3 regions of the Corynebacterium hesseae genome follow, and region 1 is predicted to be linked to each of the others. Evidence: predicted binding sites of a transcription regulator. Region 1 holds the regulator's gene; each other region holds the start of a gene.

Region 1 (7,590 bases):
GCGCACGACGGACCTCAAGGACGTGCGCGATCGAGTGATTGCTCAGCTGCGCGGTGAGCAAGAGCCGGGTCTGCCCATGGTCGAAGGGGAGGCTGTACTGCTGGCTGACGATCTAGCCCCGGCGGATACTGCTACCTTGGACACCACCCACATCAAGGCGCTCGTGACCGAGCTTGGCGGGCCAACCAGCCACACCGCGATTATTGCTCGCCAGCTTGATCTTCCCTGCATCGTGGCAGTGGGCGCTAAGCTGCGAACGATTGAGGCAGGCACCCAGCTCTTCGTTGATGGCTCCGTAGGATCGGTGTCCCTCGGTGCAGATCGTGCCTCCGCGCTGAAGGCCGTGGAGGAATACCGTGAGAAGGCGGCACGAGTTGCCCAGTGGCGGGGACCAGCCCAGACCAAGGATGGCCATCGCGTGCAGTTGCTGGCCAACGTTGCTGACGGAAACGCAGCCCGCATCGCCTCTGACTCGCAGGCAGAAGGCATTGGCCTATACCGCACGGAGTTGTCCTTCCTCTCTGCCAGCGAGGAACCGACCGTCGAGGAGCAAGCGCGCATCTACGGCAAGGTTTTCAACGCTTTCCCGGAGTCCAAGGTCGTCGTTCGCACGCTCGACGCCGGTTCGGATAAGCCGATTTCCTATGCCACCTTGGACTCGGAAGAAAACCCCGCATTGGGCGTTCGTGGTTTGCGCATCGCCCGCGACAACGAGGCGCTGTTGACTCGTCAGCTCGACGCTATCGCCCAGGCCGCGGAAAAGCGCGGAGATGGGGCTACGACGTGGGTTATGGCGCCGATGGTGGCTACCGCAGTGGAAGCGAAATGGTTCGCTGGTCTGTGCCGCGAGCGCGGTTTGACCGCCGGCGCGATGATTGAGGTTCCCGCCGCAGCCTTGATGGCGGATACCATCATGCCGCATCTCGATTTCGTGTCCATTGGTACCAATGATCTGACGCAGTACACCATGGCCGCGGACCGTCTGTCGCCGCAGCTGGCCTACTTGACCGATCCATGGCAGCCTGCTGTCCTTCGCCTGATTCAGCACACCTGCGTGGTGGGGCGCGATAACAACGTTCCGGTTGGCGTCTGCGGCGAAGCCGCAGCTGATCCCATGCTTGCCTGCGTGTTGACTGGCCTCGGTGTGACTTCGCTGTCGGCGGCGTCGACTGCGGTGGCTGGCGTCGGTTCGCAGCTGGCTGAGCTCAGCCTTGAGCAGTGCCAGAAGATGGCAGAGGCGGCTGTCAACGCCGAAAGCCCAGCGGACGCTCGTGCCGCAGTGATTGCGCTGCTGGAGGAATACCAGTCCGCTTAGAGCGCTGAATTGCACAGGAGGTGTGCGCCCTCATCATGCGGGGTGCACACCTCCTGAATTGATCTATGGGTGCTGAATTGATCTATTGGTGAAACCGCCTACTTGTCCGCGGCGACAATCACTTCGATGCCGTGCTCGCGCAGAGCCTCAACGTAGGAATCGGGGGCGGCGGCGTCGGTAATGACGACATCAATCTCATCGAGTGATGCAAAGCTGACCAAGTAGTCATTGCCCAACTTCGATGAATCACACAGCACGACAACGCGGTGTGCATTGGTGACGAATGCTGACTTGATAGCCGCCTCTTGCGAATCGGCCGTAGAGAGCCCGTGGTCAATGGTTAGCGCATTGGTTCCGATGAAGGCGACGTCGGCACGCATCAGGGCCATGGTGCGAAGCGCAGTGTCACCGACGACGGCCTGGGTAATCGCGCGCACGGTGCCACCCAGCAGCTGGACGTCAGATACCCCGTTGCTGGCTAGTGAAAGAGCGATCGGGAGACTATTCGACACAATGCTGAATTGCCCGGCCGAGTAGCGCTGGCCTATGAGATCGGCAAGCGCATTCGTGGTGGTTCCGGCATCGAGAAAGATGCTGCCGCCGTCGGGAAGCTGCTCCAGTGCGGCGCGTGCGATTGCCATTTTGGCGCCCGTGGCCGAACGTTGGCGAGTATCAAGGGTGAATTCGGCGGTCTGGAAGGATTGGGAGGCGACTGCACCGCCATGAACTCGGTGCACAACTCCCTCTCGGTCCAAGACTGCGAGATCGCGGCGAATCGTCTCAGCGGTGACATCGAAGCGCTCGGAGAGCTCGGTGACATTGACTCGTCCTTCTACAGCGGTCAATGACGCAATTTGTCGGCGACGCTCTTCTGCGTACATGGTTCCTCCAAATGAAGTCTGCCTGTGGTGGTCACTGCGCCCGCCGGTGAAGGAAAACGGGGCTGGGGCATGTGAACGAAAAGAACAACGGATGTTGTGTCGATACTTCTATTGTCCCACTGAATGCGAACAAAACGGAACTAAACAAAGAAAAGCTCACATCGAACGCGTGCCTTAGTCACTAAAACCTACGGTTGTACTGCAAGTATCCGAATGTGTGATCTCGGACGCTAAAACGGTCGAAATCGGGCATGTACACACACAAGGGGGTAAAAAGAAACAATCCCCCAGTCCGGTTCGCCCGCACCGAGTGGGTGATTGGTGTGGAGCGGGGAAGGCCTGAGGGAGCGCTGAGGTGGATGGTTTCTAGAGTTTGCGGAACACGGATACTACTTTGCCCATGATTTCGGCTTCATCGCCCTTGATGGGTGAGTAAGCGTCATTGTGGGGGAGGAGCCATACACCGGAGGAATCTCGGTGAAATTCCTTCACGGTCGCTTCTTCGCCATCCAAAAGTGCGGCTACGAACTCGCCTTCTTCTGCAACAGACTGCGAGCGAATAATAACCCAATCCCCGTTGAGGATTCCTGCATCCTGCATTGAATCTCCCACGACTTGCAGCATATATAGTTCGCCGCTGCCTAGGATTTCACCCGGCATGGGGAAGTAGGCGTCGATGTTCTCCTCGGCGGTGATGGGGGAACCAGCAGCAATGCGGCCCACAACAGGAATGTAGTTTGGGGTGGCGGCGTCTTCGGGTGCGTCAGGGGTGGAGGTTCCCGATGGTGCGATTGCCTGCCCGGTCTTTCGTCCGGGCTTTTTGGGGTCGTCGGCGCCGGGGAAATGGCGCACATCAACAGCTCGTGGCTTGTTTGGATCGCGGCGAAGGAAGCCCTTCTCTTCCAGCTGCTTTAACTGATAGGCCACGGACGAGGTGGACTGGAGGCCTGTTGCGTCACCGATTTCGCGGATGCTTGGCGGATAGCCGCGCAACATTACGGCGTCATGGATTACTTCCAAGATGCGGCGTTGGCGAGGGGAAAGTGAATCGAGGGAAGGGTGGTCGCTTCGCTTCGGATTGCGGGCCATTCTTGCTCCTAGGAACTGTCGGGATGTGCAGAGTTGATGTGCGCGGCTTTGGCGTGCCGGACATAAGTGGGAGTGGGCTGCTGGTGATACTTCCGCTTCCCTTTTTAGCACGGAAAGAAAAAATGTTCGACTAACGCCGCCCGAGTGTGGACAAATATTCGAAGGCCTGCTATAAATCGAACATACACACCAAATCGAACGGTTGATCGAAGGTGATGTTCGAAGATGTCGGGCTTGGTTCGTACACTTCGGGCATTGTCTCAATGAATAAGGAAGACCTAGAAAGGAACCGTCATGGCTATCGCATTAAACAATGCCTCTGTACTGCGCGGGGTGGCCCTCGAGAAGTCTAGCAATCGGACTGTGCTAGTGCCGCCAGCGGCGGTCTGGGATCCCGCTCAGTCTCGGTCGCTCACGTCTGATGCCCCGCGCAACCTTCCATATGGGCCGTCTCGTGTTCGAACTCTTGCCGTAAACGATAGAACACAGTGCCGTCCAGAAATTCCGGTGAATTCCCAGGTTTCGGCCGCCGGGGCAACATCGGGCAGCCGTCGTAGTCGGTCGAACGTAGGTAACTATGTGCTCGGAGCAGTCTTTGGCGCCGCGGTATTCATCGGCACAGTATGGGGTGGCCTCAGTATCGATAGTGAGGTTGACAGTGCGAGCACCTCTTCGACCACGACGGTCGTGTCTTCGCGCTAGAATTCCTTGGGCCAGCAGCATGTGCGCATTGGTCGAAAGGAAGGATACGGCACTGTGTATTGCCCGTTCTGTCACAACGAACAATCACGCGTTATTGACTCGCGCGTAATCGACAGCGGAACCTCGATCCGGCGGCGTCGCGAATGCGCCGCGTGCAAAGGTCGCTTCACCACCATCGAGAAGGCAGTCTTGTCAGTAGTCAAGCGAAATGGCTTGGCTGAGCCTTTCAGTCGCGACAAGCTGATCCGAGGCGTCAAACGCGCATGCCAGGGGCGCGACGTTAGCGATGATGCTTTGAAGAAGCTCGCTCAAGAAGTTGAAGAGACCGTGCGCAGTCACGGCTCCTCGCAAGTCAACGCCAATGACATCGGCCTTGCCATCCTGGAACCTCTGCGAGATCTCGATGAAGTGGCCTACCTGCGCTTTGCGTCCGTGTATAAGTCTTTTGAAAGCGCCGACGACTTTGAATCAGAAATCCGCCTCATGCGTCGGCGCGACCGCGATAGCTTTTAGCGTAATTTATCCACTGCCTTTTGGATTCTCCTCAAAGACACCGCGTGGGCAGTGCCCAGGCGTTGTGCGAAGAGCGATACGCGCAGTTCCTCAATCATCCAGTAGATGTCTTTAACCTCTCGCGTCTTTTCGCGGCCAGGAGGCAGGGAACGCAACCGATTGGCCACATAGGCTTTGGCCTCGTCGACGTCTGCCTGCCGGTCAGCATCGCGGTCCGGATCCACGTTCATTTCCTCAAGCCTGATGCGCGCGGCCTGGATATAGCGCGGTAAATGGCGCAGATGTTGGATTCCGTGGACGGTGATGGCGTGCGCGGGCAACAGGAAATTGAGCTGGGCCCGAATATCATCGATGGCCGGCCCCTCCCAGTGCTTCAGCTCAGCATCCAGATTGGAATACTCTGCCAGGCCTGGCGCAATTGCAACGACTGCCTGGCGCACTCTGCCCGGGACCTCCGGTTTGACCGCGTTGAGCAATGCATTGAAGTCACCGGGGGTGCGCACGGGGCCGCCCTTTTCCATCATGATGTCGCGTACTGCGGCAACCCGGGCATCACTGACAAGTCCTTCCGCCCCGCCGTGGGGGTAGGAGTCGACGGCTACCCGCTGCTGTAGAGGAAGCCCTTTGACCATCTGCTGCGTATTCACCGTAATTTCCCGGAGCAGCAAGGTTAGGGTGGTGGTGATCATGGAGGCGTCGGCAGCCGCCTTGGTGGGATGGACCTTGAGCGCCACGCCGTCCTTGGTCGCTACGAGCGCGGGGTAGGCGGTGACCTCGTGTCCATCAACGACGGTTACCACTTCCTCATCGATGGCGCCGAGTGTATCCTCCGTCCATTCCTTGACCGCAGTGGATTCGGCGGCGCGGCCAACGCGTGAGACCGAGGAGGAAATGTGGCCGGCTTGGCGTTGGACTAGAGCCTGCAGGTTGCGGTCTGAGTCGATGACCTTGCCCCGCTTGTCCACTGCGGCATAGTTCATGCGCAGATGCGGAGGGAGCTGGTCGGGGCGGAAATCGCCGGCGTTGATTCCTTGGCCGCCCATCTCTTGCAAAACCGCAGCGAGTTGCTCGGTGAGTGTGCCCTCATAGGGCAAGAGCTTGGGCAGTGCGCGTTCAGCGAACTCGGGTGCCGGAACCACGGTGCGTCGAAGAGCCTTCGGCAGCGAGCGAATAAGCTCAGTTACGAGCTCTAGGCGTAGGCCCGGTACCAGCCAATCGAAGCCTTCTGTATCTAACCCCGCGAGGAGCGGGACGGGAACCATGAGTGTGACACCGTCGAGCGGGTCTCCCGGCTCGAACTTGTAGGACAAGTCGTAGTCGATGCTTCCCTTCAACCAACGGTCGGGGAAGGCATCCTCGGTGACATCGTGGTCCTCCTCGAGGAGAGCTTCGGGGTCGAAGTCCAAGGAATGTTTGTTCTTCTGCTTTTTCCACCAGGAATCGAAATGCCGGGCGGTGGTGACAGACGCAGGGATGCGCTGATCGTAGAAATCGAAGAGAGTGTCTTCGTCCACGACGAGTCCGCGCCGGCGGGCCTTCTCCTCATATTCGGAGGCCTCGGCGAGTTTGCGTTTGTTGTCGTGGAAGAAGTGGTGGTGAGTGGTCCAGTCGCCGTCGACTAGCGCGTTACGGATGAACATATCGCGCGCTGCCTCAGGATCCACGCGGTGATAGGGCACGGTCCGGTCGGCGACAACAGTGACGCCATAAAGCGTCGAGCGTTGGGTGACGACCGCAGAGCCGCGCTTTCGCGACCACGTCGGGTCAGAATAGTTGTGCTTCAGCAAATCCTTCGCCAGCTTTTCAACCCATGCTGGGTCGATGGCAGCAACGTCGCGCGCCCACAGGCGCGACGTTTCCACCAACTCAGCCGCCATGACGAACTCGGGCGGTTTCTTTGCCAGTGCCGATCCGGGGAAGACGAGGAAGCGGGTATTGCGGGCGCCAATGAACTCCTTAGAGTTGCCATCACGCGCGCCGATATTAGACAACAGTCCAGAAAGCAAGGCCATATGGATGTCATCGGGGCGACGCTCTGTGCTTTCCTGGGCTTTCCACCCGAGCTGCTTGGCGACATCCCGCAGCTGCCGCACCAGATCGAACCACTCGCGGATGCGCATATAGTGCAGGAAGTCGGCCTTCATCCGTTTGCGGAAAGCATTACCGCTCATCTCATCGCGAGCTTCCTGGACAAAGTCCCACAGGTTGAGCATGGCCACAAAGTCGGAGGTTTTATCCTTGAAGCGGGCATGTGCCTGGTCGGCTTGAGCTTGCTTGTCGCTCGGCCGCTCGCGCACATCTTGGATCGTCATGGCAGCAACGATGACCATGACGTCGTGGAGACACCCGGAAGTCTTGGCCTCGACCAGCATGCGGGCCATGCGTGGATCTACGGGGATGCGGGCAAGATCGCGGCCTATTCGGGTCAGGACAGGTAGTCCGTCTTTTTCTTTGCCCTCTAGGGCGCCCAGTTCGTGCAGAAGAAGTAGGCCGTCTCGTACGGCCTTCGGCTCAGGGGCTTGGACGAAGGGGAAGTCAGCAATGTCCCCAAGGCGCAGCGAAATCATCTGTAGGATGACGCTGGCCAGGTTGGTGCGCAGAATCTCGGGATCCGTAAACTCCGGGCGGGATAGGAAATCCTGCTCGCTGTACAGGCGGATGGCGATGCCATCCGCAACGCGGCCACAGCGGCCCGAGCGCTGGTTGGCGCTTGCCTGGGAGATCGGCTCGATGGGGAGGCGCTGCACCTTGGTGCGCGTGGAATAGCGCGATATACGCGCCGTTCCCGTATCCACGACGTAGCGAATGCCTGGCACCGTCAACGAGGTCTCAGCAATGTTGGTGGAGAGCACGATGCGCCGTCCGCGGTGCGAGCGGAAGACGCGATGTTGTTCCTGGTTGGACAGGCGTCCGAAGAGCGGAGTGACCTCCACGTTGCGCCAGTGGCGCCCCTCGATGGCCTCCATGGCGTCGCGGATATCGCGCTCTCCGGGGAAGAAGCACAGAATATCTCCTTCGCCTTCGGCCATGAGCTCCTCGATGGCTTCGCAGAGGGCGTCGAGAGGATCGAGGTCGATGGTCTTGCCACCC
Region 2 (7,590 bases), 1.2 Mb from region 1:
CGCCGGGCATGAACGGAGGACGGGGCACTTCCGTTGTTTCGTCGTGTGGGCGCGCGAGGGGCTGGTGCAGGATTACACCCTGAACGGCCCAGAGGACATTCTTGACCTGGATCTTGAGCACCCCACCGGCACGTGCCTGCCGCTGGTGCTCGTGTGCACCCACGCCAAGCGCGATGCCTGCTGCGCCATCAAGGGGCGCCCGCTGGCTGCCTCCCTGGCATGTGAATTTGAGGAGACCGTGTGGGAAACCTCCCACACCAAAGGCCACCGCTTCGCGCCGTCGGTGCTGCTGATGCCGTGGGGCTATTCCTTTGGCCGCCTCAACGTGGAGGCCGGCCGTGAGCTCGTGGGCAAGGCGCTGCACGGCGAGTATTTCTACCCCGCCAACCGTGGTTCCGGCCTCACCACGCCCCGGGGCCAGGTAGCGGAGCTCGCGGTGGCACGCCAGCTTCTCGACGCCTCCGAGACCCTCCACTACGGCGACCTCACCGTCGACGCGACAGATACCGCAGCGGCAGGTACTGCCGCTGTGCGACACCGCGACGGCCGCGCATGGGACGTGGAGCTGGAAGAAAAAGAGGCCTCCGGCGTTGTCTCCTCCTGCGGAGACAAACCGAAGACCTCTCGAATCTACGTCGCGCGTCGCGTCGAAAAGCGCAGCGTATAGATAGGGGTTGGCGTGGTTAGCGGCGCATAATCTTGGCCGAGAGCCAGTTGCCGAAGAACTGCGCTGCCTGCACCAGCACGATAATGATGAGGGTTGCCACCACGGTGACTTCCCACTCGAAGGCGCGGTAGCCGTAGACAATAGCGAAGTCACCCAGGCCACCGCCGCCGACGTAGCCCGCCATCGCGGACATATCGACGATGCCGATGAACAGGAAGGTGTAGCCCAGCACCAGCGGGCCCAGCGCCTCCGGAATGATGACCGTGGTGATGATCTTCCACGGCGAAGCGCCCATCGCGCGGGCCGCCTCAATCACGCCCGGATCCAGCGCCACGAGGTTCTGCTCCACGATGCGCGCCACCGCGAAGGTAGCCGCAATCACCATGACGAACGTGGCCGGTTCACGGCCGATGGAGCTTCCCAGCACCGCCACCGTCAGCGGCTGGACAAAGGCCAGCAGGATGATGAACGGAATCGGGCGAATGAAGTTCACCAGAATGTTGATGACGAAGTGGATGGGCTTGTTCTGCAGGATGCCGCCCGGGCGCGTGGTGTAGAGCAGGATGCCCAGCACGAGGCCGATGATGCCGGCGAGCACCAGGGTCGTGGCGACCATGATGAGGGTGTCCTTGATGGCGTCGACAAGCGTGCTGCCCAGTCGGTCCCAATTGGCCTGCGCGAGGTAGGTGACGTTCATCGTTGGATCTCCTCAATCTCGGTGGTGCGTTGCATGTGTGCGTAGAAGTCTTCGATGGCGGCGTCCGGGCCGTTGAGACGGACGGTGATCTTGCCAAAGGAGTGCTTTTGCAAGGTGGTGATGCCACCGTGGACCACGGCGATGGATACGCCCTCGTCCGCGAGCTTGCCCGCAGCATCGAAGAATCCGGACTTCTCTGTCAGGTTGATGGTGAACAGGCGGCCCTCGTGGGCCAAGAGATCATCGGCCTCGACGACGTCCGGTGTGTTGCGCAGCGAGGTGGCCACGAACTTCTCCGCCACCTTGGTCTGCGGATTGGAAAAGACCTCATAGACGCTGCCCGACTCAATAACGTGGCCGCCTTCCATGACGGCGACCTTGTCTGCGATGGAGCGCACGACGTCCATCTCGTGGGTAATGACCACGATGGTGATGCCGAAATCGCGGTTGACCTTGCGCAGAAGGTCGAGAACCTCATGGGTGGTGGTGGGGTCGAGCGCTGAGGTGGCTTCATCCGCCAGCAGCAGGGAAGGGTTATTAGCCAGGGCGCGGGCGATACCGACGCGCTGCTTCTGGCCGCCGGAGAGCTGCTCCGGGTAGTTATCGCCCTTGTCCGCCAGGCCGACGAATTCCAGCAGTTCCTGGACGCGCTGCTTACGCTCTTGCTTCTCGACGCCCTGCAGCTTCAGCGGGTACTCAATGTTGCCCGCCGCGGTGCGGGAGGACATGAGGTTGAACTGCTGGAAGATCATGCCGATGTTGCGGCGGATGCCGCGCAGCTTGGACTCGGGCAGGGGAACGACATCGGTGCCGTCGAGAAGCAGCTGTCCTGAGGTCGGCTTATCGAGGCCGTTGATCATGCGCACCAGCGTGGACTTGCCCGCGCCGGAGAAGCCGATGATGCCGATGATCTCGCCGGGCTCGACGGTCAGGGAGACATTATCGAGTGCGGTGGTGGTGGTTTTCTTGTTCTTAAAGACTTTGGTGATGTTGCGGAATTCAATCCGGGTGCCCTGGTGGGCGCCAGTGTGTTCAGTCACGTGGTTTTCCTTTGTACGTGTCCGTGTAGTGAATAAGCAGGGAGTAACGGGCAAAATCCCCCGGGTCACGCAAACGAGCGTGAGCGCGGGGGTGAGGGAGATTCGCTTAGCTAGAGGAGGCTTCCTCTTCCAAGCGCTCCAGAATCTTCTGAAGCTCTGACTGTGGTTTGTCCACGAAGATGGTGGTGCCACCCGTGGTGTCTTGCACCGCGGCCTTCACCTCATCAGAGAGGTAGAGTTCAGCTAGCTTCTTGACCTTCTCATTGTCCTTGTCCTTTTCCTGCACAGCCCATACGTTGACGTAGGGGTCGAACAGGATCTTCGGGTCGGCGTTGGGGTTTTCCGGGTCGTCGTAAAGCACGGCGTCGGCCGGGTTGATACCCGCACGCTTGAAGAAGGAGTTGGTGATGATGGCAGGCTTGCCTTCGCCGAAGGCGGACGGAGTCTGGGAGGCATCGACCGGGGTGATGGTCACCTTGGAAGCGGACTCGTCGATATCGGCGGGATCCGGGGTGAGCTTGTCCTCTTCCTTGAGCTTCAGCAAACCGTTGGCTGCCAGCAGGTTGATGGCGCGGCCCTGGTTCGTGGCGTCATTCGGAATGGCGATGTCCTGCCCCTCGATGCCGTCGATGCTGTCGTGGCCCTTCCAGAACAGAGGCATGGGGGTAGACCTGCGTGGACGCAACCGGGACAAGGTTCGTGCCGTTGCCCACGTTGTACTCGGCGAGGAACTTTAAGTGTTGGAACTTGTTGGTGTCCGTGCTCCCCTCAGCCAATGACTGGTTGGGGGTGGCGTAGTCGGTAAAGCTCTTCATCTCGATCTCGATGCCTTCTTGAGCAGCGAGTTCTTTGAGCACGCCCCACTCCGGAAGCTCGGCGTCGGTGGTGCCGATGATGATGGGATCCTCGGCGGTACCAGCGGCGAAATCGGAGCTTGCAGACGAGCAGGCGACCAAGCTGGTAGCGGCAGCGAGGCTAGCTACAGCGGCTGCTACGAGACGGCGGATGCGCATGATTCGTCCTTTGCTAGTTAGTCAGTGAAGGCTGCTTAAACCTGCTCCTCGAGGCGGTCCAGAATCTCCTGGAGCTCCTCCTGGGAGCGGTCCACGGCCACGGCGGTGTCGCCGGAGGACTTCAGGACCGCGTCGGTGACCTTCTGGTCCTTCCACAGCTTGGCCAGCTCGTGGAGGGTTTCGTTATCGGCGTCGTCGGCACGCACGGCCCAGACGTTGATGTAAGGCTCGGCCTCGGTGGAGTCCGGGTCATCCTGAGCAACGGCAGACTGCGGGTCAATGCCGGCGCGCTCGAGGAAGGAGTTGTTGATAACGGCAGGCTTGCCCTCACCGTAGGCGGCCGGGGTCTGGGCGGCGTCCACCGGGGTGACCTTGACCTTGGACTTCTTCTCATCGATGTCCAGCGGGGTCGGGGTCAGCGGGCTGCCCTCCTTGAGGGTGACCAGGCCTTCCTGGACCAGCAGGCCGATGGCGCGGCCCTGGTTGGTGGAGTCGTTCGGGATGGCGACTTCCTGGCCCTCGACGTCACCGAGGTCCTTGTGGTCCTTCCAGTAGATGGCCAGCGGGTAGATCTCGGTAGCTGCCAGCGGGACGAGGTCGGTGCCGTTGCCCTTGTTGTATTCAGCCAGGAACTTCAGGTGCTGGAACTTGTTGGTCGTCAGCTTGCCTTGGTCCAGAGCCTGGTTCGGGGTGTTGTAGTCGGCGAAGTTTTCCAGCTTGACGTCGAAGCCGGCCTCCTTGGCCAGGTCCTGGAATACGGCCCACTCTTCCATGTTGGCGTCGGTGGTGCCGATGGTGATGGTGGAGTCCTTGGTAATGGCCTCACCGGAGTTCTCGGACTCGGCGGAGTCCGAGGAGCACGCAACCAGGCCGGTTGCGGCGATGACGGCTGCCGAGGTGGCGGCAAGTACGCGACGGATGCTCATAGTGGGTTCCTAGTGTCCCTTCTTGGTTTGTGCGGCAAGTCGTATCACCGCAGGAGTATGCACTGCACGAAAAACTAGCAACGATTGAACCGCTTTGTCTATCCGAGTATTCGTTCAACGAAAACCTTGACTGGAATACGTGTTCGAATATAGTGTGTGGGGCTATGAGATTCAATGGGGGTGAGGCGCTGCCGTGGTCCCGGGTGGAGAGGATTCTCTCGGGCCGTCCGGGGCCCATCCCGGTACCGGTGAACCACCTTCCGGGGGCGGCGGAGGAGCCGGAGGCCGGGCATTCCGCCGTGCCTTTCGCGGAGCTGCATGCGGTGAGCTCGTATAGCTTCCTCCACGGCGCCTCCGAGCCGGAGGAGCTGGTGGCGCGCGCCGTCGAGCTGGGCTTGCGGGGGATTGCACTGGTAGATAGGGATGGATTCTATGGCCTCATGAAATTTGCGGAGGCCGCCGCCAAGGTGGGGCTGTCCGCCGTCTTTGGCGCGGAGCTCAGTCTCGACCCGGCCCCGCTGACCGTTCTGGCGCGCACCCCGGAGGGCTATCGGCGTCTATCCCGGCTCATCGCCCGCGCCCACATGGAGGCGGGGGAGAAGGGGGTCGTGTCCTATCCTTCATTGCCGGAGATTGGTGCGCTGCTGCAGGATGAGTGCCTCTTCCTGGTGGGCTGGGAGTGGTCGGAGCATTTCGATCATCTGGTCGATGGAATAAAAATAGACAGCATGGTTCTGGAGTACGCATGTACCCAGCTCCCAGAGGATGCGGACCACCACCTACTGCTGGATTCCTTGCCGGTTCCGCGCGCCATCGCTTCCGCCCACCCGGCTGCCGCCACACGGGAACACGCGCGGTTAGCCGGGGCCAAACAAGCCTTGTCTAGACGCCTCGCGCTTGCCGACGCCTCCCCCAACTCCCACCCCATGGGCTCGTCCTGGCTGCGTTCTGGGGAACAGATGGCGCGCCTGCTTCCTGAGCGCCCCGAGCTTATTGCGGAGACCGTCCGCGTCCTTGAGGAATGCAGCTTCACCTGGGAGGCGCTGGCCCCAAACCTGCCTGATTTCGACGTGCCGGAAGGCCATACCGAGATGTCCTGGCTAGAACACCTCACCTTCGAGCGCGCGGCAGCGCGCTATGCCACGCGGCCTAAGGAGATTCGGGAGCGGGCGTGGGAGCAGATGCGGTATGAGCTGGGCGTCGTCAAGCAGCTGGGCTTTCCCGGCTACTTCCTCATCGTGTGTGACCTCGTGGACTTTTGTAAACGGGGGAATATCCTGTGCCAGGGGCGCGGATCGGCGGCGAATTCGGCGGTGTGTTTCGCGCTGGGGATTACGAATGCGGAGCCGATTTCCGCGGGCCTACTTTTTGAGCGCTTCCTATCCCCGGACCGCGATGGCCCGCCGGATATTGACATCGATATTGAATCGGGGCGGCGCGAGGAGGTCATTCAGTACGTCTATGCCAAGCACGGCCGCGAGCGCGCCGCGCAGGTGGCCAACGTGATTACGTACCGCCGCAAAGGCGCGCTGCGGGATGCCGCCCGCGCGTTGGGCTACCCGCAGGGTTCGGCCGATGCCTGGTCGAAGGGGATCGCGCCCGCGCCTTCGGACGTTGAATCCTTGGCCGAGCAGTTTATAGGGCAGCCGCGCCACCTGGGCATTCACTCCGGCGGCATGGTGCTGTGCGACCGGCCAATTGCGGATGTCGTGCCCGTGGAATGGGCGCGCATGGAAAACCGCTCGGTGCTGCAGTGGGATAAGGATGATTGTGCCGCGGCCGGGCTGGTGAAGTTCGACCTGCTGGGCCTGGGCATGCTCGAAGCCCTGCATCACATGATGGACTTGGTGGAGGAAAGCACCGGCAGGGTGGTCAACCTGTGGGAGCTGGACCTGGCTGACCCGGAAGTCTATGACATGCTCTGCCGCGCGGATGCGGTGGGCGTGTTCCAGGTGGAATCGCGCGCGCAGCTGAGCACGCTGCCGAGGCTCAAGCCGCGGGTCTTCTTCGACCTCGTGGTGGAGGTCGCGCTCATCCGCCCGGGTCCCATTCAGGGCGGGTCGGTGCACCCCTACCTGCGCCGCCGCGATGGCAAGGAGCCGGTGACCTATGACCACCCGGTGCTGGAGAAGTCCCTGGGCAAGACGCTGGGGATTCCGCTTTTTCAGGAGCAGCTCATGCAGATTGCGGTCGATGCCGCCGGGTTCAGCGGCGCGGAGGCGGATGACTTGCGGCGCGCGATGGGTTCGAAGCGCTCGCCGGCCAAGATGGCGGCGCTCAAGCAGCGTTTTTATGAGGGTCTGGAGGAGGCCAACGGGATTGTCGGGGAAGTGGCGGACAAGTTGTGGGCCAAGATTGTGGCCTTCGCCGCGTACGGCTTTCCGGAGTCGCACTCGCAGTCTTTTGCCTCCTTGGTGTACTTTTCGGCGTGGTTTAAGCGCTATTACCCGGCGCAGTTTTGTGTGGGCCTGTTGCGCGCGCAGCCGATGGGTTTCTACTCGCCGCAGTCGCTTATTCAGGACGCCCGCCGCCACGGCGTGGAGGTGCTGCCGGTCAGCGTCAACGAGTCGGGCCGCGAGGCGCGCGTGGTGGTGGGCGCGGACGGTCAAGCGCGCATCCGCCTGGGGCTTAGCCTCATCAAGGGATTAGGGAACAAGGCCGCCGACCGAATTGAAGCGGCCGCGCCGTTTGTCGACGTCCCCGATCTCTCCCGCCGCGCCGATCTCACCGTCGATCACGTGGAGGCCCTCGCGGTGGCGGGGGCCTTGGATGTCTTTGGGGTGGACCGCCGCCAGGCATTGTGGCAGGCGGGCGTGGCCGCAACGGAACGGGCGGGGATGCTGCCGGGGCTGTCTGCGATTGAGGCGCCGTCCTTGCCAGGGATGAGCGCTTTTGAGCTCATGGCGGCGGACGTGGCGAGCACCGGCGTGACCCACAACCAGCAGCCGATGGAGCAGGTTCGTGGGGAATTGCAGGCCCGCGGCATCCTATCGGCGGCGGATTTGCCGGGCGTGGAGGATGGCACCCGCGTGCGCATCGCCGGGGTGGTCACGCACCGCCAGCGACCACAGACCGCGGCCGGTGTGGTCTTCTTCGGCCTAGAGGATGAGACCGGGCTGATGAACGTGATGGTTACGCCCGGCCTGTGGGCTCGGGATAAGGTGACGGCTCGGACGGCGCCCGCGCTCATCGTGCGCGGCATCGTGCAGAATGCCTCCGGGGCGGTCACCGTTGCCGCGGACCAGCT
Region 3 (7,590 bases), 1.1 Mb from region 1:
GGAAAGACCCGCATTATCGCTGAGACCGGCGCGGGCCAGCACGGGACCGCGACTGCGCTCGCCTGCGCGCTGCTCGATCTTGAGTGCGTCATCTACATGGGCGCTAAAGACGTCGAGAGGCAACAGCCCAATGTCTACCGCATGGAGCTCATGGGCGCGAAGGTCATTCCCGTGGACTCCGGATCTGGCACCCTCAAAGATGCCGTTAATGAGGCGCTGCGCGATTGGACCGCAACGTTCCACGAATCCCACTACCTGCTCGGCACCGCTGCCGGCCCCCATCCTTTCCCCACGATTGTCCGCGAGTTCCACAGGGTGATTTCCGAGGAAGCCAAGGCCCAAATGCTTCAGCGCACGGGCGGGCTTCCCGACGTGGTCGTCGCCTGCGTCGGCGGCGGCTCCAATGCCATCGGCATGTTCGCGGATTTCATCGACGAGGAGTCGGTCGAGCTCGTCGGCGCCGAGCCTGGGGGAGAGGGCCTCGATTCCGGACACCACGGTGCCACGATCAACAATGGCACCATCGGAATTCTCCACGGCGCCCGCTCCTACCTCATGCGCAATGCCGACGGTCAAGTTGAGGAGTCCTATTCCATCTCCGCTGGCCTCGATTACCCCGGCGTCGGTCCACAGCATGCTCACCTGGCGCAGACGGGCCGCGCCACCTATGTCGGCATCACCGACGCGGAGGCACTTGAAGCGTTCCAAATCCTTAGCCGCCGCGAGGGCATCATTCCCGCCCTTGAATCCTCACACGCCCTGGCCTATGCGCTTAAGCGCAAAGATGAGGACATCACCATTATCGTTTCCCTTTCCGGGCGCGGCGACAAAGACATCGACCACGTCCGCCGCACCCTCGACGCGCACCCCGAATTCAAGATCACGGAGGACAAGTAATGAGCCGATACGAGAAACTCTTCTCCAACCTTGCCGCCCGCAATGAAGGGGCCTTCGTTCCCTTCATCATGTTGAGCGACCCCGACCCGGACACTGCCCTCGACATCGTTCGCGCGGCCGTCGCCGGCGGGGCCGACGCACTCGAGCTCGGCGTCCCCTTTTCGGACCCTGTTGCCGATGGTCCCACCATTCAGGCCTCACACATCCGCGCGCTTGAAGGAGGGGCAACGGTTGATTCCGCCATCGCCCAAATCCGCCAGATTCGAGCCGAATTCCCAGACCTTCCGATTGGCATGCTCATCTATGGCAATGTTCCCTTCACTCGTGGGTTGGAGACCTTCTACTCCGAGTTTCAAGAAGCGGGTGCTGATAGCATCTTGCTTCCCGATGTCCCCGTCCGCGAAGGCGCACCTTTCGTCGCCGCCGCCGACAAGGCCGGCATTGACCCGATCTTCATCGCCCCGGCACAAGCCTCGGAGCAGACCCTCCAGGGCGTGGCTCAATACTCGAGGGGCTACATTTACGCAATCTCGCGCGATGGCGTCACCGGCACCGAGAAGGAATCGGAAACCCGCGGGCTCGTTGATGTAGTGAACAACGTGAAACGCTTCGGCGGGGCACCGATTCTCCTTGGCTTCGGAATCTCAACCCCTCAGCATGTCGCCGATGCCATCTCCGCTGGCGCAGCTGGGGCCATCACCGGATCTGCTTTAACGAAGATTGTCGACGCTCACCTCGACGAGAACAACAAGCCCACCGACGGACTCGCCTCTGCAGTCACCGACTTCGTATCCAAGATGAAGGCTGCTACCAAGCGTGCCGTTGGCTAAGCGCTTTCCCGAACAATCCTGACCCACCTCAGCCTCTTCCATCACGTCGTGCGCCACCACGCATCACGATGGAAGGGGTCGTTTCACGTGAAACAGCGCGTGTTCCATATGCACAAGCCCATCGGCTACCGTCGTTGTAGCCAGCAATCACTAATAATGCCGCCTTCTGTGCCTTCCAAAGCCTCCTTAATTCCCTAATCCCCAACAGCGATAGTCTCTTGGCCCTCAGAAGGGGACATCATCGGATGCGTTCGAGTAGCGATCCGCCGGGTCCGTCCTGTCGAAGACTTCGACCAACTCTCCGCCATCAAGCTCAACCTTCAAGGCTTTGGCCTCTTCGTGCATCTTCCGCCGGTGAGCAATGACATCTTCCGCGACGGTTCGTGCCCACACCTTAGACGCCGGGGCCAGAGGACCGGTTGCTTCAGTCACCGCCCAGGTGCCGTCCTCAAACAACCAGACAACATCACCAGTAACTGGGTCCAGGATATAGAAAGCCCGTCCGTCAGTTTTCATGTTGTGGTGGTGCTGGCAAAGGGCAACCAAATTAGACGGGTGCGTAGGGCCACCATCGGCATAGTTAATCCTGTGGTCCAATTGGCATGTCCACGCCGGTCGATTACAGCCAGGCGCCCGACAGGTCCCGTCGCGCCCCTCGACATACTTTCGCGTGACATCTGAGGGCTGGTAGCCTTCGCACGGTTCTGGTGCTTCACTAAAGTCTCTCGTCACAGTCCTCGACGCTGGGACTCCTTCACCGGTCCAGCCGTGTCCCTGAACAAAGACCGGCGCTCCCTCCACGTCAGTGGCTTTGAATTCATGCACAACGACTTTTCCAGCCTCCGGCTGAATCTTGCCCGTAATGAGGAGAACTAAGGCATCCGCCATTGAGACGTCATGCTCCTTTGCGGCCAGCTTGATTGTCTCGTGGATTACGACGCCGACGTTACTATCGACCTCTAACTCGATCGAGGCACGTTCTCCCCGGGTGAGGAGTGAATACCGATTCTTCTTCCGCTTATCCCGGAACGCGATTGAATCATCCAAGACCTTAGCAATGTCGCGTACCTTGCGCCGAATCTTTTCTGCGCTGGGAAAGACCTGGTTGGGTTTAGTCGGTGTTAGCCACGCCGCCAATTGACTATCGATCTCTGAGATAACTGAAGCAATAGGGTTGCCCAGCTTTGCCAGTACTTGATCAATAGCAACCAAGGCTTGCATATCGAGTACGTATTCAGAGTCTTGCATCGCCTTCACCTTCGGCAATTCACTGAGACGAATAAGCCCCATGACATTCCGCGCCACATGTGCCGGAGACTTTCCCGTCTTTTGACCAAGGGTCATAAATGCAGTGTCTGAATCTGCGTCGAGCGGTGGCTGGACACGTGACCAAAACTCATACTCTATTCTTCGCATGAGTTGACCCGCCATACATTCTGGATCATGCGGGTTTGAGTGAGAAAAATACGCAGTAGGTACCGAGGTTGAAGAATTTGTTGTGATTCCCATGGGGAGCTGCATCCCTAAATTAGCCGGATAATTGCTTCCCCCACTCCCACCTTTAGAATACATGTTCTAAGCTCGTCCCACAAGAGTCATCTCGGTTTTCGTCGGAGTTTTTGGGAGCTCCTTGCACGACCGAGCGGCCCGCGACGTCGGCAACCAGGCATACAAAAATCCCCCTCCCGCGGCCAACTTTCCAGTTGATTGGTCTAGACGTATAGACCAGAAATGGAACGCAAGCTAGGGGAGGGGGAAGCTTTCAGGGTTTCACGTGAAACCTAAGCTTGAAACCTAAGCTCTGCTGAGCTCCTCGTCGGCAGCAGAGGCGTCGGCCTCGGCCTCCAACCCATCAATTTTATTGCGAGCGAAACGGTCAACAATCATGGCGATAGCGCCGTCGCCAGTAACGTTCGCGGCCGTACCCACGGAATCGATAGCGATGTAAGCGGCAATCATCAGTGCCACCATCGAATCATCAAAGCCCATATTGGATTGCAACAGACCAACGGCAACCATCACGGCACCGCCCGGAACACCGGGGGCCGCGATCATCATGATTCCAAGAAGCAGGATGAAGCCCAAGGCCTTACCCAAATCTGCTTCCATACCATCAGCCATGTACACAATCGCGAAGGCGTACAACGTCAGCTTGATCATCGAACCAGAAAGGTGGATGGTCGCACAGAGGGGGATAACGAAGCCAGCAACGGGCTTGGAAATGCCGTTCTTCAACGCGGCGTCCAACGTCACCGGAATCGTCGCCGCCGAAGAGGAAGTACCCAACGCGGTGAAGTAGGCCGGTGTCATGTTCTTCAATGCGCGGAATGGATTCTTACCCGCAATTGCGCCGGCGATGATGTATTGAAGCACGAGGTAAACCAGCGTCATGAGGACCGCAAGCAAAAGAACCTTGGCGAAGGCAACCAGCACCGTCCCGATGTTGCCATTCATGCCCAAGGAGAGGAACATGCCAAAGATATAGAACGGCAGGAGGGGAATCACAAAGCCCCAGATCACCTTGATGACGACGTTCTCAAATTCTTTAGTAATCGCGTAAAGATTGTCGGATTTCACAGTGGTCATCGCCACGCCAACGCAGAAGGACAACAGCAGCGCCGTCATAACTTCGAATGGAGCCGGCATCTCAACGGTGAAGTAGGGCTCGAGCGCTCCGGCATCGATGTCAGCAACATCAGTGTTGAGCGTCTGCCCACCAAGCAACGTGGGGTACAGGACCTGGGTCAAACCGTAGGCAACGAGGCCTGCCACGATAGTGGAACCATATGCAATCCCGGCAGTAATACCCAGCCACTTGCCGGCGCCGCGCCCGAGGCCCGCGATTGCCGGTGCCACGAGAGCAAGAATGAGAATGGGAATGAAGAAGCCAAGAAAATTCGAGAACAGTCCGTTGTATGTTGCGAAGGCCCTGCCGAACCATTCCGGCGCAAATTGGCTAACTATGATGCCCAAGACTATCGCTACGAGGATCTTGAACAGCAGAGAGTTGAGAACACTCTTGAATGTCATGATTGAGTCTTTTCTATGGTTGATACCACTACGAGTTTCTCGCCCGGCGATAAACGCTTATTTATCTACCAAGCGACACGAAATGTATATTACAGCACGAAACGAATAAATTGAACCAGCTTTCTCGCTAGCTAGGAGGCGGGATAGACTTAGACGCATGCTCGTAGTCGGAATCATCTTCCTCGTCCTTGCCGCGGTCCTCATCATCGTCGGCGGCCTTGCCACACTCCGTAAACTCCCCGGCAACAGTGTTGTTGGATTGCGCCTCGCGGAGATCCGCAAAACCCGGGAGGCATGGGACAACGCCCACGCTCTTGCGGGCCCGTTCTGGTTCCTGGGAGGGATCGCTCTCGTTTTCGGTGGTGTTATCGCGCTTCGCGCTGAAGGTTGGATGTGGCTAATCCCCGCACTCACAGCCGTCGTAGCTGTCCTCGCGCTCTCCATCGGCTCCAACATGGGTGCCCGCGCGGCCTACCTGTGGGACCAAGCCCATAAAGACGACGATGGTTGCGGCGATTCCTGCAACTGTGGCGACGGCGGCTGCGGGGGAGAGGCGCCGGCTGTCGACGTCTCCGCGATCCGTGCCGCGGCACAACACGCCGATAAAACGGGCCGAGACTAGAGCGGCTTTTTCAGCACAGTGACGTATTCTGAGCAAACAGAAGTCCCCATATGATTTCATCACAAACTATATTTTAGGTGGCCAGCTCAACACCGGGTAGACCCGATGATTGGTGTGGCCACCTTTCTTTGTCCTGTGCGAGCACTGAGAGCTAAACATCAATTACGTGGGAACACGGCAATGTGACGTGACAACAGGAGTCGGGCGGCGCACGATCGTGTTCATGACCAAGAACACCAAAACTAAAGCGCTACGGCTCGTCGCTGCAACAGCGCTCAGCCTCAGCATCCTCGGCGCGGGGGCCACGTATGCACTCGCCGGAGAACGTCGCGGAGCACACAACGAAGCTGGGACGATCTATAGCGATGTCGGCACATCATACGGTGCCTACGATTTCAGCGGCAGCAGGGAAGAGGAGCTTCCCGTGTGGGACGGCAAACTTAGCTAACAGCACATTGTCCTCTCCCTACACTGCCGCTGAATCAGATAGAGTAATCCACATGACTACGTGTTCACGCCGCCTTTTCCTGCTCGGTACTGCGACTACCTTTGCTGGGGCCTACCTCGCCGCCTGTGGCAAGGAGCCTTCCGCGGAAGTCGCAGCGACGGAAATCCCCGTTGGCTCCGCCATCATTGTAGACAAGGTGATCTTCGCTCAACCCACCGAGGGAGAGTTCAAAGCATATTCGCAGACCTGCCCGCACCAGGGTTCCCTCATCACGAAGATTGAAGGCTTGACCGCCACGTGCACGAGTCACTACTCAAGCTTTGACCTCAGCAGCGGCGAAGTCACCGGCGGCCCCAGCCCTAAACCGCTCACTGAGTACGGAGTGGAAAACAACGGGGGAACAGTCAAAAACGTCTCCGCCTAATGGATATCCCTGGCGACTCAGGAGGTTTGAAAAGATGTTTCACGTGAAACCGTGAGGGGCGTCTAGACTCTCTTCTATGATTGAGCGCCTAAAAAGACTCGACCCCCTCATCGTCCTCATCCTGTGCGCCGTCGCAATCGCTATTGCTTTTCCCGCGCGGGGAAGCTTTGCAGACAGCTTCGATGTCCTCACGAATATAGCGATCGCCCTTCTCTTCTTCCTCTACGGCGCCCGACTCTCAACGCGCGAAGCCATCAACGGGATCAAACACTGGAAGCTCCATCTCACTATTCTGGCGTTTACCTTTGTGGTCTACCCAACCATCGGCCTCGCACTGCGCCCGCTCACCGCGTTCATCCCAAACGATCTTTACTTGGGAATTCTCTACCTCACGCTTGTACCGTCAACAGTGCAATCGTCGGTAGCCTTTACCTCAATCGCCCGTGGAAATGTTCCCGGAGCAATCGTCTCTGCGTCTGCGTCAAACCTCGCTGGAGTTCTGCTTACGCCATTGCTCGTCATGGCACTCATGGGGGCCGGCGAAGGGATTCACATCGATAGCTCTGTTTTCTTTGAGATTTCTGTTCTTCTGCTCCTACCTTTCGTGCTCGGCCAGCTCACCAGAAAATGGGTGGGCAAACTCGCGGCAAGCAAAGCCACGAAAGTGGTGGACCGAGGCTCCATCGCGATGGTCGTCTATGCGGCCTTTTCTAAGGGAATGGTGGACGGGATCTGGGCGTCGATTAGCGTATGGCAAATCCTATTCCAGATTGCCTTTTCCGCCGCGCTTGTCTTCTTTATGCTCTGGCTCACCAAGGCGGTCAGCCAGAAGCTGGGGTTCAACAGAGAAGACACCATTGCTATTCAGTTCTGCGGGTCAAAGAAATCCCTGGCCACCGGATTACCCATGGCCTCGGTGATTTTTGCCTCCGGCGGCACCTCGTTGGGGCTGCTCATCCTTCCTCTCATGATTTACCACCAGGTCCAATTGATGATCTGCGCGTCTATGGCGGCACGCTACGCCCGGGTAGAGTGAGAGCACATGAAAAAGCTTTATGTTCGCACCACCATGACCATCCCGGAGGTCGGCACCGCCACACACATCGCGGAGCTTGAGGAAATCAACGCTGAGGCCTGCTCCATGCTGCGCATGATCGCCCTCGCTCCGAATGACTCCATCGTCGGCGCTGCGACACCGGAGACCTCAGTGGGCAATGCCGAGGTCCCACAGCGCGTGGTTCCACACCCCGACACCTACGACGCATTCCCCGACATCAATGCCGAGCTTATCGACGCCTTCCAGTTCCACTCCTTGTGGACAGAGGCCATCGCCCTCTAC

Evidence for each region. The regulator LexA, encoded in region 1, represses DNA repair genes until DNA is damaged. The targets are predictions, from matches to a motif close to CGAACANNTGTTCG.
Region 2: the regulator LexA is predicted to act here: its motif matches at 4,476-4,489, upstream of R3O64_RS02400 (error-prone DNA polymerase).
Region 3: the regulator LexA is predicted to act here: its motif matches at 3,291-3,304, upstream of R3O64_RS12705 (HNH endonuclease signature motif containing protein).

What each region holds. Positions count from the first base shown of each region.
Region 1 is NZ_CP137211.1:1,641,644-1,649,233, reverse strand. It holds gene ptsP (phosphoenolpyruvate--protein phosphotransferase) at 1-1,315, shown strand, start outside; gene R3O64_RS07700 (DeoR/GlpR family DNA-binding transcription regulator) at 1,414-2,196, opposite strand; gene lexA (transcriptional repressor LexA) at 2,563-3,285, opposite strand; gene nrdR (transcriptional regulator NrdR) at 4,042-4,500, shown strand; gene hrpA (ATP-dependent RNA helicase HrpA) at 4,497-7,590, opposite strand, start outside.
Region 2 is NZ_CP137211.1:478,997-486,586, forward strand. It holds gene R3O64_RS02375 (sucrase ferredoxin) at 1-667, shown strand, start outside; gene R3O64_RS02380 (methionine ABC transporter permease) at 684-1,364, opposite strand; gene R3O64_RS02385 (methionine ABC transporter ATP-binding protein) at 1,361-2,404, opposite strand; partial or broken gene R3O64_RS02390 (MetQ/NlpA family ABC transporter substrate-binding protein) at 2,511-3,417, opposite strand; gene R3O64_RS02395 (MetQ/NlpA family ABC transporter substrate-binding protein) at 3,453-4,343, opposite strand; gene R3O64_RS02400 (error-prone DNA polymerase) at 4,508-7,590, shown strand, end outside.
Region 3 is NZ_CP137211.1:2,721,620-2,729,209, forward strand. It holds gene trpB (tryptophan synthase subunit beta) at 1-897, shown strand, start outside; gene trpA (tryptophan synthase subunit alpha) at 897-1,727, shown strand; gene R3O64_RS12705 (HNH endonuclease signature motif containing protein) at 1,953-3,071, opposite strand; gene R3O64_RS12710 (dicarboxylate/amino acid:cation symporter) at 3,522-4,757, opposite strand; gene R3O64_RS12715 (SdpI family protein) at 4,915-5,379, shown strand; gene R3O64_RS12720 (hypothetical protein) at 5,603-5,827, shown strand; gene R3O64_RS12725 (Rieske (2Fe-2S) protein) at 5,880-6,251, shown strand; gene R3O64_RS12730 (bile acid:sodium symporter family protein) at 6,328-7,287, shown strand; gene R3O64_RS12735 (hypothetical protein) at 7,294-7,590, shown strand, end outside.